Regions from separate parts of the Paenibacillus barengoltzii G22 genome, predicted to be linked through region 2. Evidence: a T-box and tRNA genes for the amino acid it is inferred to sense, from the RefSeq annotation. Region 2 holds a T-box; the other holds one or more tRNA genes.

Region 1 (11,538 bases), 820 kb from region 2:
TAGCCAGGAGAAGGTGCCCGTACCGCAAACCGACACAGGTAGGCGAGAAGAGAATTCTAAGGCGCGCGGAAGAACTCTCGTTAAGGAACTCGGCAAAATGACCCCGTAACTTCGGGAGAAGGGGTGCCTCGGTAGGGTGAATAGCCCGAGGGGGCCGCAGTGAAAAGGCCCAAGCGACTGTTTAGCAAAAACACAGGTCTGTGCGAAGCCGCAAGGCGAAGTATACGGGCTGACGCCTGCCCGGTGCTGGAAGGTTAAGGGGAGCGGTTAGGGGTTTACCCCGAAGCTGTGAACCGAAGCCCCAGTAAACGGCGGCCGTAACTATAACGGTCCTAAGGTAGCGAAATTCCTTGTCAGGTAAATTCTGACCCGCACGAATGGCGTAACGACTTGGGCGCTGTCTCAACGAGAGATCCGGTGAAATTTTAATACCTGTGAAGATGCAGGTTACCCGCGACAAGACGGAAAGACCCCATGGAGCTTTACTGCAGCTTGATATTGGACTTTGATACGATTTGTACAGGATAGGTGGGAGCCTAGGAAGCCGGAGCGCCAGCTTCGGTGGAGGCGCCGTTGGGATACCACCCTGATCGTATCGGAGTTCTAACCTGGTACCGTGAACCGGTACGGGGACAGTGTCAGGTGGGCAGTTTGACTGGGGCGGTCGCCTCCTAAAGAGTAACGGAGGCGCCCCAAGGTTCCCTCAGAATGGTTGGAAATCATTCGAAGAGTGCAAAGGCAAAAGGGAGCTTGACTGCGAGACTGACAAGTCGAGCAGGGACGAAAGTCGGGCTTAGTGATCCGGTGGTACCGCATGGAAGGGCCATCGCTCAACGGATAAAAGCTACCCTGGGGATAACAGGCTTATCTCCCCCAAGAGTCCACATCGACGGGGAGGTTTGGCACCTCGATGTCGGCTCATCGCATCCTGGGGCTGAAGTAGGTCCCAAGGGTTGGGCTGTTCGCCCATTAAAGCGGTACGCGAGCTGGGTTCAGAACGTCGTGAGACAGTTCGGTCCCTATCTGTCGTGGGCGTAGGAAATTTGAGAGGAGCTGTCCTTAGTACGAGAGGACCGGGATGGACGCACCGCTGGTGCACCAGTTGTTCCGCCAGGAGCACAGCTGGGTAGCTAAGTGCGGACGGGATAAGCGCTGAAAGCATCTAAGCGTGAAGCCCCCCTCAAGATGAGATTTCCCAGTATGTAAGACCCCTTGAAGACGACAAGGTTGATAGGCCTGAGGTGGAAGTGCAGCAATGCATGGAGCTGACAGGTACTAATCGGTCGAGGGCTTATCCAAAAAACTCTAAAATGCAGTTGAGTTTCGTATCCAGTTTTCAAGGATTAAACCTTGATAACTTTATAATGTTCCCTGATAGCTCAGTCGGTAGAGCACTCGACTGTTAATCGAGTTGTCACAGGTTCGAGTCCTGTTCGGGGAGTCTAAGTCCCCAGAAAGTGACGATAAGCTTTGTAGTTTATTCCGATTACTTTCTGGGGGCCCCAAAAACACATGGAGAGGTGTCCGAGTTGGCCGAAGGAGCACGATTGGAAATCGTGTAGGCGTCACAAGCGTCTCGAGGGTTCGAATCCCTCTCTCTCCGCCATTATTATTACATGGCCCGTTGGTCAAGGGGTTAAGACACCTCCCTTTCACGGAGGTAACAGGGGTTCGAATCCCCTACGGGTCATTTCTTCCCTTCATTTCAAGTTCTTTTGCTGACTGACTTGATTTATGAATGGGATGTCTGGTACAATATAACTTGTCTTTTCCCATGGAGGCTTAGCTCAGCTGGGAGAGCATCTGCCTTACAAGCAGAGGGTCGGGGGTTCGATCCCCTCAGCCTCCACCATAACATCTTTAATACTGACGCGGGGTGGAGCAGCCCGGTAGCTCGTCGGGCTCATAACCCGAAGGCCGCAGGTTCAAATCCTGCCCCCGCAATTATCCTCTTGAAGAGGATGGCATTATTCTCGTGTGGAGCCGTGGTGTAGAGGCCTAACATGCCTGCCTGTCACGCAGGAGACCGCGGGTTCGAATCCCGTCGGCTCCGCCATTTAACTTCATATTAAGGCTCGGTAGCTCAGTTGGTAGAGCAGAGGACTGAAAATCCTCGTGTCGGCGGTTCGATTCCGTCCCGAGCCACCATTCAACAATTATGTTGAAGAGCCGGTGTAGCTCAATTGGTAGAGCAACTGACTTGTAATCAGTAGGTTGGGGGTTCAAGTCCTCTCGCCGGCACCACGTGGAGGCTTAGCGAAGTGGCCAAACGCAGCAGACTGTAAATCTGTTCTCTTACGAGTTCGGTGGTTCGAATCCATCAGCCTCCACCAGTTTTCTAGGGGCATAGTTTAAAGGTAGAACAAAGGTCTCCAAAACCTTTGGTGTGGGTTCAATTCCTGCTGCCCCTGCCACTTTTTCTCTCTTGATAAACTTTATATTATGGCGGTCGTGGCGAAGGGGTTAACGCACCGGATTGTGGCTCCGGCATTCGTGGGTTCAAGTCCCATCGATCGCCCCATTTCTTTCTCAATCAAATATAGTGGGGATTAGCCAAGCGGTAAGGCAACGGACTTTGACTCCGTCATGCATAGGTTCGAATCCTATATCCCCAGTTTAAGCGGACGTGGCTCAGCGGTAGAGCATCGCCTTGCCAAGGCGAGGGTCGCGGGTTCGATTCCCGTCGTCCGCTCCATTCTATATTATGGCGCCATAGCCAAGTGGTAAGGCACAGCTCTGCAAAAGCTTTATCCCCAGTTCGAATCTGGGTGGCGCCTCCATTGATAATTCGCGGGAGTGGCGGAATCGGCAGACGCACAGGACTTAAAATCCTGCGGTAGGTGACTACCGTACCAGTTCAAGTCTGGTCTTCCGCACTTTTAATTCATTTTATATGTGCCGGTGTGGCGGAATTGGCAGACGCGCGCGACTCAAAATCGTGAGGGAAACCGTGGGGGTTCGAGTCCCTTCACCGGCATTACAATTAACAGAACAGTTCATTAGATCCAAGATCTAGTGAACTGTTTTTATTTTGCACTTGTAATCCTCTTCCTTGACAATCTGTAGATTATATTGTTACACTTTTCACATCATTGGAGTGTATCTACACACAGAAAGGAGTAAGAAGATGGCTGAGGCATTTGCTAAAGGTGATTTGGCTTGCTACTGCGCGAACTTAAGGCAGGCTTCCCGAGCTGTGACCCAATACTATGAGGATGTTATGAAACCATGTGGGCTGAAGGTGACGCAATACACCTTGTTGCAATATATCAAGCGTATAGGAGCTTGTACGATGCTCCAGGTCTCTGAAGGACTTGATTTGGAGCGGACAACGCTGGTTAGAAATTTTAAAGTTTTAGAGGACAAAGGGCTTATCCAAATAACCTCTTCTTCATCCTCGAGAGCGAACTTAATTCATTTAACTGAGAAAGGCATATCGGTTCTGGAGCAGGCGGAGACTTATTGGAATCAGGCCCAACGTTTTTTGGAAGAAGAATGCTTGTCCGCTGATGAGTTGAAGAGCTTACAGCAGATCTTGCAGAAATTACGGAGGAACATCAAATAATGCTCTGCATTCATAGTGTATATACACAGTATTGGGAGCTCAACGGATTAGGGCAGGTGAATCATTGATGAAGAATATATGGATCTATGCGCTGCAGCTCCTTTTTCTCGCTGTATTACTCACTGCTGCAGTTGGATGTGCGATCGCAGAGAAGCGGGAACACGAGCGTCCTTCGCGTCTTCCTGCCGGACAACCCCTTCGAATGATTGCCGCCACCGATATGCATTACTTAGCTAAAAGCCTGAACGATGGCGGCAGTGCTTTTCAAAGCTTTGTTGAAAACGGAGATGGGAAGCAGTTGCTATACAGCGATGAGCTGATGCAGGCACTGGAATATCAAGTATCACTGCGGAGAGCGGATATTGTGCTGTTTAGCGGAGATTTGACCAATAATGGGGAACATCAAAGTCATAAAGATTTGGAGAAACGGCTTCGGGATCTGGATAACACAGGTGCCCGGGTGTACGTAGTGCCCGGGAATCACGATATTCTCAATCCCTGGGCTCGCAGGTTTAAGGAAGGCAGTCAATATAAAACCGATAGCATCACACCGGAGCAGTTTCGTATGATTTATGCGGATTATGGTTATAACGAGGCGATTTCGGTCGATAAAAGCACCTTAAGTTACCTGGCGGCTCCTTCAGATGAGGTGTGGCTGTTGATGTTGGACACGGCGCGTTACAAGCGAAATGAAGAGATTAACTACCCGCAACTGGACGGGGGGCTTTCACCGTCAACGCTGAAGTGGATTGAGCGGTGCGGACAACTTGCTGCAGATAATGGGGCTAAGCTAATTGCAGTTATGCATCATAATTTACTGGTACACAGCGCAATGTTATCGGAAGGCTTCACTTTGAATAACAGTGCTGAAGCAACGGAGGTGTTCCGGAAAGCTGGAATTCAAGTGGTGTTAAGCGGCCATAGCCATCAGCAAAGTATTGTTATCGATCGGCAGGTCGCTCAACAGCCAGTGTATGACATTTCGGAAGAGGCATTAGCCGCTTATCCTCATTTATTTGGTGTGCTTGATTATACGCCGGCTGATCATACGTTTCATTACAAAGCGTACCCGCTGGACGTAGAGGGATGGGCGAAGTATGCAGCGGTCAAGGATCCTCAGCTTCAGGAATTTACTCATTATGAAGAAGAACGTACTTTGAAAATGGCCAGAGCCAAATACTATAAACGTTTGTCATCGTCACCAATCCTGGAATCCTTATCTCCAGAAGAGTTAACGATCATGGCGGAATTTATTGGAAGGGTAAACCGCGTAACCATGGCAGGGAGAGATTCAAGCGCAATGGACCAATTAAAGTCGTTCAAAGGATATCAGCTTTGGAGCCAGGCACCAGAAGGTGCACCTTTCAAATCATATATTATGAGAGCGGCCGCAGCGACAGCAAACCCAGAGGGAGAGCTAAGTTAACGGTGGTTCAACCTTAGCTTTGAAAAAAAGCCCATCACACGTCCTTGTTCAGAAATCGTGTGATGGGCTGATTCATTACTTACTACGGTTTATTTTGAAGCACTCCGATACTTGTTTAAGAACTCCTGCACTTTCGCTGGATCCGCGATTAACTCGTTGCCGGTCTTCACCAACGGGCTAACCGTAGAGGCCGCTTTGATCTTATTGCCATTGTAGAAGGCTAGAATTTCATCCTGGTTGATGGAATAAAGCACGGCCTTACGCAAATCCTCGCTTTCGGCAACAGGACGTCCTTTGGTATTAAAGAGCAGGTAAGTCACACCGTTACTTTCGATAGTTTGCAGTTGCAGCTTACTGTCGCCTTTAACAATGTCATACTTCGTTTCCGGTACGCCGTAATACAGGTGGATTTCGCTGTTGCGCAGTGCGGACAGAGCGCTGTCGGCATCGGCGATAAAGCGAACTTTTACCGTAGAGATTTTTGGCTCATATTCGCTGCCTTTCCGATATCCCGGATTTTTATAGAAGGTGGCCTCGTAGTCGTTCTTGGATGATAAAATGTACGGTCCGCTGGCATACAAAGTGTTGTTGTATTGAGGGCCTTCCGTCACAGTGTTCTGATCTCCGTATGGAACGTCCTTGTTCACGTCGAAGGTAGCTACGTCATACGTATTGATGCTCTCGACTTGTTTCTTGGACACGATCCCTGCCGACTGGTGACCCAAGTAGTTCAGAACTTGCGGGAATGGCTCTGTGGTGGTCAGTTTGACGACCTGGTATTTGCCAGCTTTATTGTCAGCTTGGTTCTTATCAGCAACGAGCTCTTTAATTTTCGTTTCCAATCCGGCCTCGAGCGCTTCTCTGACACTTCCGCCGCCGCCGGCTCGTTGGATCTTATCTAGGGAAGACAAGTCCGTGACGATCTCTACGTTCTTGATATGTTCATGTAAGCTGTAAGTGCGATGATCGGGTACCGAATTTTTGTCCTTTGCTCGCAGCAAGGAGAAGACGACGTCGTCAGCACCTACACGCTCGCCTGTGTCGACTGCTTTTTTGTCTTCGATCTTTGCAAAATTGATATCATCCCGAAGCAGGAAATAGTATTCCGAGTTCCCTTCAGCGATGGTGTGGTTATGGGAGAGGGAACCTTCGGAAGTAATTTGGTCATCATCCGTTAAGTTGATCAGGCGAACGTACATATTGGTGTTCAGTTGGTTAATGGAACCGTCGTTGCCCTTGATGGGATCCAGGGATGTTAACACGGAAGCCGCTTGCGTAAGCAGCAGTGGTTCTTTATCGCGTTTGGACGTATCGTTGAAGTCGATGCTCTCCCAGGCCAGGGCACGGGATTTAGACAATCTAACGCTAGCTGGATTCAAAATGTCTTTGTTAATGGCTTGGCTCTTCAAAGAAATGTAAAGTGGTGCGATATAGGCTTTGTCAAAGACCAGCCGTTGTTCAAATTGCTTATAAGTCTCCTTGTATTGCTCCGGTGTCTCAGTTGCAGCTTTGTCGATCAATTGATCAATTTCCGGATCGGCTAAGATGCTGTAATCACCGCCGGTCTTGAACAGCGATCTCACGGCGTAATCAGGGTTGCCAGTTACAGTCGTCCAGCTGGACAAAGCGATGTCAAAGTTACCCGCGTCTTGTTGGGCTTTAAAGCTGCCGTAATCCGGTTGGAGATTCAACTTCACGTTAAAGCCGTTTTTGGTCAACTGGTCTCGGATGATGTTAACATCGGATTCGTTGGAGCTGGAGGCGAGCAGCTCTATTTCTACAGGAGTTTGATCTACCGTGTTTTCCGCTTCTGCATTGGGGGTACTTTGGTTGCCGGCTACGTCCGACTTGGTCTTCACAGAGCATCCGCTGGCCACCAAAATCAAAGCGATCAGCAAGATAAGTAGTGGTTTTCTCTTCATTCTATAATTCCTCCCTCAATTAAGTAAAAAAATAATATGTTCATTCATTTTCCGCAGACGAAAAACGAAAGAATAACCACTCCAGAAAAGTGTAAATGACGTTAGCCAAGTTTAGGATCTAACGCATCCCTGAGCCCGTCGCCCAAGAAGTTAAAGGACAGAACAAGCGCAATGATGGCAAGTCCAGGATAAACGGCTAAGTAGGAATGGGATTCCAGATACGTGCTGCCCAGCTTCAAAATATTGCCCCATTCCGGAATATGCGGCTCTACGCCAAGTCCAAGAAAGCTGAGACTGCTGGTAGAAATGACGGCGGTGCCAATCGTTAAGGTTGACTTGACGATCATCGGCGCCAGCGCCCCCGGCACGATATGCTTGAAAATAATTGCGGCATTGGAAGTTCCCAAAGCCCGGGCCGCCTCAACAAATTCGTAAGTGGATACGAGCAGTACGTTAGCCCGCATCGTTCTTGCATAGGTCGGAATGGCACCAACGCTTAGCGCTAAGATGAGATTTACCGTATTAGCACCAAAGGCCGCGATGATGGCAATCGCCAGCAAAATTCCCGGTATAGCGTAAAGAATGTCCAAGAACCGCATGATGATATTGTCGGTATGCCGCCCGTAGTATCCGGATATCGCTCCCAGAGCACCGCCGACTATGAATGGCAGAACGGTCGAAAGGAAGCCAACAACTAATGATATCCGAGCGCCAAACACGATTCGTGAAAACAGACATCGACCGAAATTATCCGTACCAAGCGGATAGGCTAAACTTGGGCGTTGCAGGATGGCGCTGTAGTTGTTTTCGGTGGCCATCGCGTAATCAAAGGTAAAAAAGCTGCATACCGAGAGCGAAAACAAAAGGATGATAAAGAACAGTCCAAGCATAGACGGCGTGCTCCGGGTCAGCTTGCTCCAAACTTCCTCCCACTTGTAGGTCCCTGGATTGCCATGATTCCGTAGTTTGATCAGCAGATTCACCCCAAGCAGTAAAGCAAATAGATTGCCTGTCACAGAGGTTAAAATCAATAAGACCGCGATCCAGACTAATCCAGGAGCTGCGCTACGGTCATCGGTATACCGGGCTACGAGCACAAGTGCAATCAAGTGAAACAACGCGATGAGCATTAGCACAAACATTGATGGAAGGAAAGTGTCTGAAACATAGGGTTTGAACAAGTTCAAGGCGGACAGCGCAATTACAAACACACCTGTGAACAGGGTGTACACTGCGAGCTTCACTTCGGTGTTAAATTTTCGGGTTGAGGAAAAAAGGGCTTTGGCCATATCTCATTTGCACCTGCTTCAGTATTGTTTCATTTTCGTCCGAATTCGCGGATCGAAGAAAGCGTACAGAACGTCAACAATTACGTTGATGATCGAGATCGTTATCGCGGTATAGACCACGCCGCCCATGATGCTGGGGATATCCGGAACAAACTGCTTATCTACGATGTAACTGCCGATGCCGCTGATATTAAACACCTTCTCCGTCACGGCCGATCCGCCTAACATTCCGCCAAATTGCAAGCCGATTACGGTTACGATCGGAATGAGGGCATTACGCACTGCATGTTTGAGCAACACCTGCCGCTTGTTTAATCCCTTAGCTCTGGCGGTAAGGATATAGTCCTCGCCAATGACTTCGAGTGTAGAGGACCTCGTCATCCTGGCGATGGCCGCTGTGAGTCCGGTACCCAAGACAAGGGTGGGCATGATGATCGACAACGCGTTTTGCGGGTTGAAGGTCGCCGGCAACCAGTGGAGCTTGATCGAGAAATTCAAGATGAAGATCAACCCTTGCCAAAAGCTCGGAATCGATAAGCCAATTAGCGCGATGAACATCAATATATAGTCCCACAGTGAATTGCGTTTGACGGCGGACAGGATCCCCGCAGGAATGGCGATTAGAATCGCCAGCGACAACGAGATTGTAGTTAACGTCAGTGTAATCGGAAATTTACGGGCAATCGTCTCCGTCACCTGTTCATTGCCGGCGAACGATTTGCCAAGGTCAAAGGTCGCGATCCCTTTGATCGTGTTCCATAATTGCACGAGGTAGGATTGGTCGAGTCCATAGATTTTGTTAAACTGTGCAATCTGCTCTTCCGTTGCCGTCTCTCCAAGAATATTGGCGGCAGGATTCATCGGCGATAAATAAAGGATCGTGAAGACCGTGATGGATACGCCCACAATAACGAACAGGGCCATGACGCATCGCTCGAAAATGTATTTCAGATAAGGACTGCTATAGAAAAACATCAACAAATACATCAGGATGCCGGGAATAAGCGAAAGAGCAAGAAACCAGGAGCGTTCGACCAAGTCCTGAAACGTCCCAACAAAATCGGTTCGTACCAGATGCAGATGGATTCTTTTTTGCTCTGCGGCATCATGAACGGCTTCCCGAAATTTACCCTCTGCTTCTTTCTCTGCGAGCAGCTCTATTTTTTCCGGTGATACGGTTTCCCCGAAGAAACGCTGCTTCTGACGCAGTTGCTCCAGAATTTCCGCTTTTAGCTCATCCTTGTACCCGGAAGCAAGCAGTTCCTTTCTCGTATTCGCTAGCAGCAGCCGGTAAGCATCATTACGCTTCCGGAGCCAGTACACGAAGAAGGCGAAGAGATTTACCGGAGCTCCTAAGAGAAGCAAGAAATATTTATAGGAGGAATCTAGCATCATTTTGGCATAAATGGACCCGACTCTCCGATTGAAACGGGGCTTTGCATTCACTGGTTCAGCATTAGCGGCTCTCGCCGCGGGTGCGGCTTCCATGGATGATCCACCTTTCTTATTCACAAATTGCATTATTCCGATCGTTATAGTATATATTATTTTAGGAGTTATTTGATGTCAACGGTAGATTTCACAGAGATGGACGGGAGGAAGTTGTAAAGATGGAGACGATACTGCGGGTAGGCAATTTATCCGTATCCTTTCGGACACGGGACCAGGAAGTTGAAGCTGTTAAGGGGGTTAGTTTCGAGGTTAGAAAAGGGGAGACGCTTGGCATCGTCGGCGAATCCGGCAGCGGGAAGAGCGTAACAGCCCGCGCAATCATGCGTCTGTTGCCTACTCCACCTGCGGATATTAAAGAGGGCGAAATCTTTTTTCTAGGGAATAAGATAGCAAATTATTCGGAGAAAGAGATGGAGAGCATCCGCGGCCGGGATATCGGGATGATCTTCCAGGATCCAATGACTTCACTGAACCCCACGATGAAGATCGGGGAACAAATTGCCGAAGGGCTGATCAAACATCAGAAGCTGTCCAAGAAAGAGGCTAAATTTCAAGCGCTTGAAATGTTGAAGTTGGTTGGAATTCGAAACAGCGAGCTGCGGTATAACCAATATCCCCATGAGTTCTCCGGAGGGATGCGCCAGCGCGTGATGATCGCTATTGCCTTGGCTTGTCGGCCTGCTTTACTCATTGCCGATGAACCTACGACAGCACTCGATGTCACCATTCAAGCGCAAATTCTTAGCTTGATGAAACAAATGCAGGAGCGTTTTGGCACCTCCATCATTCTGATCACCCATGACTTAGGAGTGGTTGCCGGGATGTGTGATCGGGTTGTGGTGATGAAGGAAGGCGCCATTGTGGAGAGCGGGACAACGGAAGAGATCTTTGCGAATCCGCAGCATCCATATACCCTCAAGTTGCTAAACGCCTTACCGCGTTTGGATGAACCCAAAAGGGCAAAACCCGCATCATTAATTCTGAACAACTCGAATTTAGAGCGTCCGCTGATCGAAGTGAAGTCTTTGAAACAGTATTTTGATTTGGGGAAGGGAAATATTTTGAAAGCTGTCAACGATATCAGCTTTCACATTCGCGAAGGGGAGACCCTGGGGTTAGTAGGAGAGTCGGGAAGCGGGAAATCCACAACCGGCCGCGCCATCCTGCGCCTTCATCAACCAACGGGAGGGGACGTCCTTTATCAAGGGATTGCGGTTAATCGATTATCTGCACAAGAAATGAAAACGATGCGCCGGTACATGCAAATGATCTTTCAAGATCCTTATGCCTCTCTGAATCCACGCCTTCGAGTCGCAGATATTATCGGGGAAGCCCTGGATGTGCACCGTTTGGTCAGCAGCGGGACGGAAAGGAAGAAGCGGATCGAAGAGTTGCTCGATATGGTGGGGCTAGAACCGGCTTTCGCGGAACGATATCCTCATGAGTTCTCCGGAGGTCAGCGTCAACGAATCGGCATTGCCCGGGCGCTTGCGGTGGACCCGAAGTTTATTGTATGTGATGAGCCACTTTCTGCTTTAGATGTATCGATTCAGGCCCAGGTGGTTCAATTGCTAGAAGAGCTTCAGCAGCGATTAGGACTGACTTATTTGTTTATTGCGCATGATCTATCGATGGTAAAGCATATTAGCGATCGTGTTGCCGTCATGTACATGGGGAAAATCGTTGAGCTTGCCGAAAGCGAAGAACTGTACGCCAATCCGCAGCATGAGTACACCAAATCGCTGCTCGCTGCGGTTCCGGTTACAGATCCGAAGGTTGAGTCGCAGAAGAGGCGGACTATCGTGGAAGAATCCACGGAAGTGGACAAGTATGATCTGGAGAACTCCCAACTGGTCGAAGTGTCCAAGGGGCACTGGGTGGCTT
Region 2 (11,538 bases):
TTCAGGACGAAGGCTTGAAGGTGCCGGACGATTTCTCGATCATCAGTGTGGATAACATCCGCATGGCTTCGATGGTACGTCCTCAGCTGACAACGGTCGCTCAACCGATGTATGATCTCGGTGCGGTAGCGATGCGTTTGCTGACGAAGCTGATGAAGAAGGAAACGGTTGAGAACCCTCGGGTCATTCTGCCGCACGAGACGATCTTGCGCTTGTCTGTTAGCCACCTGTAAGGCTATTGTTGCGATTGACGTTTCGGCTTAGAGAGATAAGTAACACATAGATATATATGAAAAAGGTTAACAACGGACAAAAAGCTCCTTGCATAAGGAGCTTTTTTGAGCATTTTGAGCGATTTTTGGTGAATCGGAGGATCGGAGGGAGGATTGAACCATGTACAAAACCATTGGCCTGATGGGGGCCATGGATGAAGAGATCGCGTTACTGCTCGACAAGGTGGAGCACCAGGAGGCGGTTGACGTGGCTGGAACGCGGTTCGTCAAGGGCGTGCTCCATGGGCAGAATGTAGTCGTGTGTAAATCCGGCGTCGGCAAAGTGAACGCGGCAGCTACAACACAAGCCCTGATCGACCGCTTTGGCGCGGATACGATCTGGTTTACCGGGGTGGCGGGAGCAGTGCATCCTGAGCTGAATGTAGGCGACATCGTCATCTCGTCAACTTGCCAGCAGCACGATATGGACGCGCGGCCGCTAGGTTTTGCGCGCGGAATCACGCCGTACCAGGATGTCTCTGACTTTCCGGCTGAATCTGGACTCATCCGCTTGGCCGAGCAAGCCTGTGCCCGTCAGTGTACAGACCATCAATATCGGGTTGGCCGGGTGCTGTCCGGTGATCAGTTTATTGCGAATCGGGAGTTTGTCAGCTCGGTGCTGTACGGGGAACTGAACGGTGCTTGCGTGGAAATGGAAGGGGCGGCGCTCGCCCAGGTCTGCCATCGGAACGGAGTGCCGTTTATCGTACTCCGCTCCATTTCGGACAAAGCCGACGGCTCTGCGGATGTTAATTTTGCCGAGTTTACGGTGCTGGCGGCCCGTCGTTCATTTGCCATTCTCAACGATATGGTTCAGCATGTGGGTGAGCGAAGTAAATCATAAAAACTCAGGTGGGGTTCACAGCGAAGCCCCACCTGAGTTTTAGGGATAATCCTGTAAAGCGACCGCGAGACTCTCGCGGTTTTTTGCTGTAATTTCCGCACGGCGGGGAATGCCCTCCCAGTGGGATAGATCATCAAGCCAAGCCGCAGGAAGCTGGAACGGGGTCTGCGGCTGCCAGCGGTTGATCCAGGCTTGCGGCAGCGGAAGCAGCGGGCTCTGAGACAGGGAAGCGATTAATGGGTTATCGCTCATCTCCAGCCATAGCAAGCTCCACGCCCGCGGGACGACTCGCCAGAAATCGTAACCGCCGCCGCCCATCGCCACCCAGCGGCCCTCACAATACGTATGGGCCAGCTCGTGCAGGATCGCCGGCATATCGCGATAGATCGCCATGCTGCAGTGCATATGCGACAGCGGATCCAGCGCATGGGCGTCGCAGCCGTGCAGACTGACAATCACATCCGGCTGAAAATGCGCGGTTAAGCGCCGAATTGACTCCTCGAAGCATTCCATCCAAGAGGCATCCTCCGTATAAGGCTGGAGCGGCAGATTCATACAAGCGCCGTAGCCTTGATGCTCGCCGCGTTCCGGAAGGAAGCCGGTACCTGGGAATAAGTATTTTCCGGTCTCGTGGATGGAATAGGTGCAAACATCGGGGTCTGAATAGAAGCTCCACTGTACCCCATCCCCGTGATGGACGTCCGTGTCAACGTACAGAACGCGTGCGCCATACTTTCGACGGGCATAGTCAATGGCCACTGCGGCATCGTTGTAGACACAGAAGCCGGCGGCTTTCGCCGACAGGGCGTGATGCAGGCCGCCGCCGAGATGCAGGGCGTGGGTGGTGGAGCCGGACAGCACGGCTTCTACAGCCGTAATCGTTCCTCCAACGACCCAGGCAGCCGCTTCATGCATGCCGGGAAAATACGGCGTATCCTCGTCCAACAGCCCGAACTGCTCGCCGCGCGTGATCCAGTCCGCCTCGGGATTCGGGCGGCTCAGCTGTTTCACCGCTTCAACATACGCTGGCTGATGGATCCATAGCAGTTCCTCGTCGGTTGCCGGGCGCGACAGGTGCATTTGCTGCGGCGTCAGTGCGCCCAGCTCCTGCAGCAAGTCCATCGTCAGTTCCAGCCGGATCGGATGGAACGGATGGCTGTCGTGAAACCGGTAGTTCATCGCCTGTTCATGGTGGACAAATAAAGCGCTTCCAGGCATGGATTCATCACGCCTTCCTTTTGAACTATCAGTACATAAAACGCTGCTGAAAACGAATCCGGTCAAACTGCTCCTCGGACGACAAAGGAACCTCCTTGCCGATCCGCACCATCAGGCAGTTGGCCGGATGGGAGCAAATTTCCGGGTCGTCAGTGGCATACCAGACCATGTCGACCGTCTTCATCAGCCGCTCCATCATGCTGCGGTATTCCCATACGGATAGCCCGCTCTTTTTCAAATCCCAGTGCCAATAATATTCAGTCGTAAAAACGATGTATTTCTCCATCTGCTCGTCTTCGAATGCAGTGCGGATCATTTTCGATCCGATTCCGAGCGACCGATAGTCATCGGCCACTTCGATCGCTCCCAGCTCGATGAGGTCAGGCATATTGCCCTGGGACCACCTCTCCATCTCGTCGGGATAGTGAAAGGTGACGTATCCTACAATGGTTGAATCCTCCCGGGCTAGGATAATCCGTCCCTCTGGAAGTCCGGCAATTTCCACCAGCGCGGCATGTTGATCAGCAGGCTTGCGGAATGCGTCCAGATCGGGATGCATGGTTAAGGTTTGAAGATGGGAAGGGGATACGGGTCCTTCCACAACAATTTCACGTTGCTGATGGGGCAGGGTGTGGCGGATATACGTTTTTTTATGCTCCATGGAACCGCCTCCTTTGCTCGTTCCCCTCACTTATAACAGAAAAAAGAAAAAATGAAAAGTGTAGCCTGTGTGTAAAAACGTGTGCTATAATGTTCTCCGACATAAAATTTTCACATTTTCAGTCCGCTCGTGTGATCGTTGTCCTCGTAAATCGCCTCAGTTGTTTAAGTTCTGTCGTTGCTTTTTCGATCAAAACGGATGCCCACACCCATGACGCTAAACAAAGCTTTCAACTTACGTTGCTATGTATCCGTTTTCATAAACTTTGATCTATTGCTTGGAGATTTCCAAAGATTAAGGGAGGATGAAACGATGAGTCAACTGCAAGGGGAAGTCATTTCATCGGGCGTTCCGTCGTCCAATATGGGCAACTACGAAGAGGCGTATAAGAACTTTAAGTGGGAGGATGTCGAGAAGAAGTTCTCCTGGTACGTCACTGGCAAAGTCAACATGGCGTACGAGGCGATCGACCGCCATGTCGATGCGGGCAAGGGCTCGCGCACGGCGCTGTTGTTCAGTGATCCGACGCGTGAGGAGTCGTACACGTACGAGGACATGCAAGGGCTGACCAACCGGTTTGCCAACGTGCTGCGCAAATACGGAATCACAAAAGGGGATCGGGTCTTCGTCTTTATGCCGCGGACGCCGGAGCTCTATGTGAGTGTATTGGGCACGCTGAAAGTTGGTGCGGTGGTTGGGCCGTTGTTTGAGGCGTTTATGGAAACGGCGGTTAAGGATCGCTTGGAGGACAGCGGTGCGGTTGCGCTGGTCACGACGCCGGCGTTGCTGCCGCGGGTGAAGCGCGAAGAGCTGCCAACGCTGCGGACGATCATCGTTGTAGGCGACGATGTGAAGGCCGGGGACGGTATCGTTAATTATAAGGCGGAGATGGAAGCCGCATCCCCTGAGGCCGAGATCGAGTGGGTGAACCGCGAAGATGGCCTGATTTTGCATTATACATCGGGTTCAACTGGCAAACCCAAAGGGGTTTACCATGTGCATAATGCCATGATTCAGCATTATCATACTGGCCATGTCGTGCTGGACCTGAAGGAAGACGACATTTATTGGTGTACGGCGGACCCGGGATGGGTAACTGGCACCTCTTATGGGATTTTTGCCCCGTGGCTGCATGGGGTGACCAACGTTGTGCGCGGCGGTCGCTTCAGCCCGGCAGATTGGTACGAAACGATTCAGAAGTACAAAGTCACCGTGTGGTATAGCGCGCCTACGGCATTCCGGATGCTGATGGGAGCTGGACAGGATATCATTAAGCAATATGATCTGTCGTCGTTGCGCCATGTGTTGTCGGTGGGTGAGCCGCTAAATCCAGAGGTTGTTCGTTGGGGGATGAAGGTGTATAACCGCCGCATCCATGACACCTGGTGGATGACGGAAACGGGCGGCCAGCTCATCTGTAATTACCCGTCGATGCCGATCAAACCGGGATCGATGGGCAGACCAGTGCCTGGCATTCAAGCGGCGATTATTGACGATAACGGGAAGGAGCTGCCGCCGTACCGGATGGGGAACCTGGCGATTCGCACCCCGTGGCCGTCGGTGATGCGGCTGATTTGGAACAACGCGCCGAAGTACGAGGAGTATTTCCGCATCCCGGGCTGGTACATTTCCGGCGATACGGCCTATATGGACGAGGACGGATACTTCTGGTTCCAGGGTCGGATCGACGACGTGATCAACTCCTCCGGCGAACGGATTGGTCCGTTTGAGGTCGAGAGCAAGCTCGTCGAGCATCCGGCTGTTGCAGAAGCAGGGGTGATCGGGAAGCCGGATCCGGTGCGTGGAGAGATCATCAAGGCGTTTATTTCGCTGCGCGAGGGCTTCACGCCGTCCGAGGAGCTGAAGGCGGAAATCGCCAGGTTCGTCAAGGAAGGACTGTCCGCCCACGCCGCTCCGCGTGAAATCGAGTTCAAAGACAAACTGCCGAAGACCCGCTCCGGCAAAATCATGCGCCGTGTGCTTAAAGCCTGGGAGCTCAACCTCCCAGCCGGCGATTTGTCGACGATCGAGGATTAAGGTATTTGGAATAGATAGGAATATCCCTTCAAGCTGAGGCTTGAGGGGATTTTTTTGGTTAAGGTGGGGGAGGGATCGGCCGTTAGGTTTGGGAGCGGGTTGAGTCTGGACTGAATTGGACTGGTCTTGTCTGTCCCGGGCTCGGTTTGGCTTGAACTGGTCTAGTCCGGTTCGGTCTGGTCCGGTCCGGGAGCACACCCTCTTCCGCCAAAACGGAATTCTATATGAAAAATCAAGTATATTCTCAGGAATCCGGCGAATTTAACCAATTCTATATGAAATTTCATATAGAATCACCCTCCTGAAGCCCAAAGCTTGAGATTCTATATGAAAAATCGAGTATATTGCCGCCAAACGGGGGGATGCCACCAAATATACTCGAAAAATCATATATATTTCAACGGACAACGGAGTTCTGGCTGAAAACTAATCCCACACAAAAAAGCAGCAGGCACACACCTGCTGCTTTTTCGCTATTTACTATACTGCACCGGCGCCGACGGCGGGGATTCACCCAGCACGTTGACGGCGGTGACTTGGATCCAGACGGAGCTGGAGTCGGTCTTGAACGAGAAGTGCGGGTCCGAGGTGGAGCCGACCTTCGTGTAGGTGCCGCCTTGGGCATCGGACACGTAGACGTTGTAGCTCGTCACCAGGTCAAGGGGACCGTTCGCATCCCAGCTCACCGTGAATCCGCGGTCGTCCTGCTTCACGCTCACGTTAGCTGGCGATGAAGGTAATGGACCGTTGTTGCCATTGTCGCCAATGATACCGCCGTCGCTGCCGCCTGGCATTTCACCATGCGTATCCGGCGTCGAACCGTCGCCCGGGAATACGCCGCCGCCAAAGACGTTAACGATCGCGCTTGGCGCCGATTCCTTGCCGGCCACATCAACGGCCGTGACGTAGTACGCGGTGGTGAAGCCAACGGATCGATCGTCGGTAATTACCGCCGGATCTCCAACCAGTGCGGCTTTCCCAGTATACTGGAACGTCACGCCGTCATCCGCGCGGTACAAACGGTAACCGACGACGTCTTTTTCCGTATTTTCATTAAACGTGATCGTCGCTGCTCCACTGCCTGCAGACAAGGCAACATTCGCCGGAGGCGCTGGTGCCTGACCATCGTCGACACGAGGATCTGGCTTGTAAGGCGCATCCTCCCCGGCATCCTTCGGCAAGTAGAAGCTCAGCGGTTTGTGACTGCCGGACATTCCGGCGAACGCCTGCTCCAGTTGTTCCTTGAGCACTTCGATCGGCGTCTCGCGCTTCACGACAACTTTCTCACGAAGCATATCCGAAGGCGTTGTTTCGAGCGGCACGTAGTTGATGCCTTCGTATGTCACGTACTTGGCGCGAATCAATACGTCGTCCGGTTCGGTTGGCACATATTTCGCATTAAAAATATCCGTAACCAGCTTCCCGGCCTGTTGGGTCAACTGGGTAGGCAACTTCCCGCTGTAGCCGGAAACTGTCTTCTTCACGATGCCGTCCGGCTTCGTGAACGCTTCGGTCGTAAACAATTCCGGTCTGCTATCGGTAACCTCGTTCATCACGAGCGCCCAAATTTTGCGCGCCCGGGATTTGCCGGCCTCCGACAGCGTGTTCACCGGTTCGCGATACCCGATCCATACGCCCAGCGTGACGTCCGGCGAGTAACCCATGAACCAGACGTCGGCATAGTTTTGTGTGGTTCCGGTTTTGCCGACAACCGGGATTTTGCCATATTTCTTGAAGTCACTCTTGATCGATTTGCCGGTGCCGTCCGTGATAACGGTGCGAAGCATATCGGTCATCAGGTAAGCCGTTTGCTCGGAGAAGACTCGCTCCGGCTTCACCTCATGTTTGTAGACGATGTTGCCTTTCGCATCGGTAATCTTCTCTATCATATATGCGTCGGTAAACTGCCCCCCGTTAGCGATAGAACTGTACGCATTGGTCAGTTCTTCAACGGTGACGCCATACTTCAAGCCGCCAAGTACACCGGTTTGCGCATGGTAATCCTCTTCTTCCAATGTGGTGATGCCCAGCTTCTTGGCAAAGTCCCAAGCTTTGTCGATGCCCACGATATTGTTGAAAACTTTAAGCGCTGGGATATTCCGCGATTCATTCAAAGCGGTCCGCGCGGTCACCAGCCCTTTATAGCCGCCGCTGGAGTTCACCGGGATGTGGAAGCCTTTTTGGTAGTCCTTCAAAATAATCGGCGAATCATCAATGATCGATGCGGGCTGAACTAACCCTTCTTCAAGCGCCGGTAAATAAGCGGCGATCGGCTTCATCGTAGAGCCGGGTTGCCGTTTCATTTGCGTTGCATAGTTCATTTGCTCCGTATAGAAGTCGCGGCCTTCGATCATGCCAAGGATTGCGCCGGTCTTGTTATCGATCATCATCGAGGCGACCTGCTCCAGCCCCTTCTTCTCACTGTACGGAGAGAAATTGTCCGCGTTCTCCGATACCTTGTGCATAGCGTTGTAGACCTTCTTGTCGATGGTCGTGTACACTCGGTATCCCCCGGTCAGCAACTCCTGCCGAGCTTCCTCGAGGATGGCGGAGTTGGCGGCAATCTCTTCTTTGGTCATCTCCGGATTGTTGAGCATCGCCAGGACAATGGCACCTTGACGTTCCGTCTCCAGCATCAGATACGGGAACGTGTCATACGCCTTCTTCGTTGGCTTGGCCAGCGATCCTTTGATATCGAAGGCCATCGCTTCATCGTATTGCGCTTGCGTGATTTTGTTCTCCTCAAGCATACGTTGCAGCACCAGCTGCTGGCGTTTGACCGCCCGCCCGAACGCCTCCTCGTTAAACTCCCCTTTGCCGTTAAAAGCGGAATAGGTAGAGGGAAGCTGAGGCAGACCCGCCAAATAGGCCGCTTGGGCGATATTCAAGTCCGACAGATTGCTGACGTTGAAGAGCCCTTTGGCCGCGGCTTTAATGCCGTAAACCTGATACCCGTTCGAACCGTTGCCGAAGGGAACCTTATTCAAATAAGCTGTAATGATTTCTTCCTTGGATAAAAAACGCTCCAACCGAAGTGCGAGCAGCATTTCCTTAATCTTCCGGTCTTCGGTCTTATCCAGGTTCAGGAACACGCGCCGCGCCAGCTGCTGAGTCAGCGTACTGCCGCCGGTCTGCACGTCCTCTTTGAGCACCCGTTGCTTCACCGCCCGCAACGTCCCCTTAAAGTCGATCCCAATATGTTCTTCAAAGTGATTGTCCTCGATAGCGATTACAGCATCGATCACGATTTGCGGGATTTCTTTATAGGTGACAGGACGGCGATCCTCTTCCGATCGCAGCTGGCCGATCGGCTGGCCGTCACGGAAATAGGCGAAGCCGGTCATTTCATTATGATTGATTTTTGCTTCAATGTCGGCACGCGACCGCACCGGATCGTCCTTAACGATGGAGGATACGTATCCGAATACGGCTCCACCGGCAAACAGAGCGCCGGCAAATCCAAACAGAACGAGCCAACCCACAATCGCCCAGGCTAATCTGCCTTTTTTGCGCTTCCGGGCGGGTTTTGCGGTTTTTTCGCTCCGTTTATTGCGCCGCAGCTTGCCGGAGTTTTTGTCGTTCTCATGATCCATGCATGATCCTCCTTTATAAACAGCAACATTATAGCATAAAAAAGGGGATTTGGATGTTTTTTCAGCGTATTTTGGCGTGTGACGAATCCGACTTCCTGCTTATGACCTAGCTTTCGTAGATTTGACTTAGGGAATGCATCTATGTTATATAATATTTTAAATTGCAAATCGACAAAGGCTTAGAAAGACTCAGTAGAAGGCGGATTCCCGCTGCTCAGAGAATCGGTGGTTGCTGCGAACCGATGAGCGGATCGCTTTTGAATTACCGTCTGGAGCCGTCCGGGGGAACGCGCGTCAAGATGCGCTAGTAGTCCGGTACCGGGATATCCCGTTATGTGAATGAAGTGAAAACCGTCATCGGTACGTCTGGCAATTTGCTGCAGGAACCGCAAGCGGTTTTAATTAGGGTGGTAACGCGAGTGCTCCTTCTCGTCCCTTGGGATGAGAAGGAGCTTTTTTGCGTTTAGATTTCTTAAGCAGGTCTAATGAATATGGAGGTAAGAAGAGCAATGAAATGGGAAGAATTAAGCGCGGCCCAGCAGGCCGAGGTGGAACGCCAGCTTCAGGTAATTTCCCGCGGTGTCGTGGAGATCGTGCCGGAGGATGAATTGAAGCAAAAAGTCATCAAGTCAGTTGTAACCGGCAAGCCGCTCAAAGTAAAGCTGGGGTTGGACCCGTCCGCACCGGATATTCATATCGGTCACACGGTGGTGATGCAGAAGCTGCGGCAGTTTCAGGAGCTGGGCCATCAGGTGCAGTTGATCATCGGCGATTTTACGGGACGGATCGGCGACCCGACCGGTAAATCGGAAACTCGCAAGCAATTATCCGAAGAAGACGTGCAACGGAATGCGGAAACGTACCGGAAGCAAATTTTTAAAATTCTGGACCCGGAAAAAACGCAAGTCAACTTTAACTCGGAGTGGCTTGCACCGATGACGTTTGCCGACGTCGTGAAGCTGTCCGCAAAGGTAACCGTGGCACGTATGCTGGAACGCGACGATTTTACGAAACGGTATACAAGCGGTCAGCCGATCAGCATCCATGAGTTTTTCTACCCGCTGATGCAAGGCATGGATTCGGTGGCGCTGGAGAGCGATATCGAGCTGGGGGGAACGGACCAGAAGTTTAACCTGCTCATGGGCCGGACGCTGCAGAAGGAATATGGCAAAGACACGCAAGTGGCCATCATGACTCCAATCATCGAAGGCTTGGACGGCGTGCAGAAGATGAGTAAGAGCCTTGGCAACTACATCGGTATTGATGAAGCGCCAAACGAAATCTACGGTAAAGCGATGTCCGTGCCGGACGAGCTGATGACGAAGTACTTTGAGTTGGTGACTGACCTGTCTCTCGAAGAGCTGGCAGAGCTTACGGAAGGTCTTAAATCGGGGGCCGTGCATCCACGCGATGCCAAGATGAAACTGGCTCATACGCTTGTCCGGATGTACCATGGTCAGGAAGCCGCCGATGCGGCGCAAGAGCATTTCGTCACTGTGTTCCAGCAACGGGCGCTGCCGGAAGATATTGAAGAGAAAGAAATTCCTGCTGCTGAACTGGACAATGGTAAAATCCGTTTGATCAAGCTGCTGACACTGATCGGATTCGCTGCCTCCAATGGGGAAGCAAGACGCAGCATCCAGCAGGGCGCGGTGAAGCTGAACGAAGCGAAGATCAGCGACCCGAATGCCGAAGTCGAGTTGACGGGCGGCGAGATCATCCAGGTTGGCAAGCGTAAATTCGCGAAGCTTCAAATAATATAATCGGATATTCACAAAGCCGGAATGGAATTGAGGATCTGACTTTATATAAAGATCCTTCTCCGATATTTGCGTACAAACATCAATAATCACAGTTAAAAGAGGAACGGAACTTTTCCTGTTCCTCTTTGGAAAGGATCTGCTATGACCGATTGTATACTTTGCGAAGTTATAAATTCGCGGGATGCCGTTGTTTTACACGAGTCCAAGTATTCTCTATGCATATTCGATCTGTATCCGGCCACGAAGGGACATTTGTTGATTTTACCAAAGCAACATATTGAGCAGCTTCATCTGATCGACGATGTTAATCTTCAAAACGATTTGTTTGATATGTTAGTTACGGTATGTAGGTGGCTTGAGGAGAGTCATTTTTGTATGGCTTACAACATAGTTCAAAGTAATGGTCCGCTAGCTGACCAAGATATCCGACATGTTCATTTTCACGTCATTCCACGGTATGAAGATGATGGAATCGTGATCGCTCTTAATGAACATACCGAACGAGCGGATCGGGAAACCTTGCAAGCGATTTGCTCGATTATCAAACTTGGAAACATACAGAAATAAATAAAACCGACCCAAGTCGTTATCGACTTGGGTCGGTTTGCTTATACGAATCTTAACGGTTGTAGAATTCGACGATTTGCTTCTCGTCGATGTCTTGCGACAGCTCGGAACGTTCTGGCAAACGGATGTATTTGCCTTCCAGCGTCGTGTCGTTGAATTCCAGGTAAGCTGGAAGATGTGTGCGGTTCTCCAGAGCTTCCTTCACGGAAGAGAGACCGCGGCTTCTTTCACGCAGGCCGATAACGTCGCCAACGTTAACGCGGTAAGAAGCGATGTCTACTTTCTTGCCGTTAACCGTTACGTGACCGTGGGATACGAGCTGACGTGCACCTGCACGAGAGTTCGCGAAGCCCAGACGGTAAACCAGGTTGTCCAAACGGCTTTCAAGCAAGATCATGAACGTTTCGCCCGCGATACCAGGCATGTGCTGCGCTTTCTCGAACAGGGTGCGGAATTGCTTCTCACCCAAACCGTACATGTGGCGCAGTTTTTGCTTCTCGAGCAATTGTGCTCCGTAGTTACTTACTTTTCTGCGTTGGTTAGGACCGTGTTGCCCCGGAGGGAACGGACGCTTCAAATCTTT

What was found. The T-box of region 2 lies ahead of tyrS (tyrosine--tRNA ligase). A T-box ahead of a tRNA ligase gene usually reads a tRNA of that ligase, here a tRNA-Tyr.
Region 1: it encodes a tRNA-Tyr, which carries the amino acid that the T-box ahead of tyrS (tyrosine--tRNA ligase) is inferred to sense. The anticodon was not compared.

Annotation. Positions count from the first base shown of each region.
Region 1 covers NZ_KE159652.1:244,872-256,409, forward strand. The annotation lists tRNA gene C812_RS01175 (tRNA-Asn) at 1,369-1,441, shown strand; tRNA gene C812_RS01180 (tRNA-Ser) at 1,515-1,606, shown strand; tRNA gene C812_RS01185 (tRNA-Glu) at 1,619-1,690, shown strand; tRNA gene C812_RS01190 (tRNA-Val) at 1,777-1,852, shown strand; tRNA gene C812_RS01195 (tRNA-Met) at 1,871-1,944, shown strand; tRNA gene C812_RS01200 (tRNA-Asp) at 1,980-2,056, shown strand; tRNA gene C812_RS01205 (tRNA-Phe) at 2,073-2,148, shown strand; tRNA gene C812_RS01210 (tRNA-Thr) at 2,169-2,244, shown strand; tRNA gene C812_RS01215 (tRNA-Tyr) at 2,248-2,333, shown strand; tRNA gene C812_RS01220 (tRNA-Trp) at 2,341-2,414, shown strand; tRNA gene C812_RS01225 (tRNA-His) at 2,446-2,521, shown strand; tRNA gene C812_RS01230 (tRNA-Gln) at 2,544-2,615, shown strand; tRNA gene C812_RS01235 (tRNA-Gly) at 2,621-2,695, shown strand; tRNA gene C812_RS01240 (tRNA-Cys) at 2,707-2,780, shown strand; tRNA gene C812_RS01245 (tRNA-Leu) at 2,791-2,876, shown strand; tRNA gene C812_RS01250 (tRNA-Leu) at 2,898-2,977, shown strand; gene C812_RS01255 (MarR family winged helix-turn-helix transcriptional regulator) at 3,128-3,565, shown strand; gene C812_RS01260 (metallophosphoesterase) at 3,633-4,991, shown strand; gene C812_RS01265 (ABC transporter substrate-binding protein) at 5,081-6,913, opposite strand; partial or broken gene C812_RS01270 (ABC transporter permease) at 7,015-8,148, opposite strand; gene C812_RS01275 (ABC transporter permease) at 8,221-9,690, opposite strand; partial or broken gene C812_RS01280 (ABC transporter ATP-binding protein) at 9,810-11,538, shown strand, end outside.
Region 2 covers NZ_KE159652.1:1,064,299-1,075,836, forward strand. The annotation lists gene ccpA (catabolite control protein A) at 1-233, shown strand, start outside; gene C812_RS04955 (5'-methylthioadenosine/adenosylhomocysteine nucleosidase) at 394-1,116, shown strand; gene C812_RS04960 (acetoin utilization protein AcuC) at 1,156-2,334, opposite strand; gene C812_RS04965 (GNAT family N-acetyltransferase) at 2,363-2,995, opposite strand; gene acsA (acetate--CoA ligase) at 3,308-5,032, shown strand; gene C812_RS04975 (transglycosylase domain-containing protein) at 5,506-8,625, opposite strand; T-box leader at 8,797-9,065, shown strand; gene tyrS (tyrosine--tRNA ligase) at 9,135-10,388, shown strand; gene C812_RS04985 (HIT family protein) at 10,530-10,955, shown strand; gene rpsD (30S ribosomal protein S4) at 11,008-11,538, opposite strand, start outside.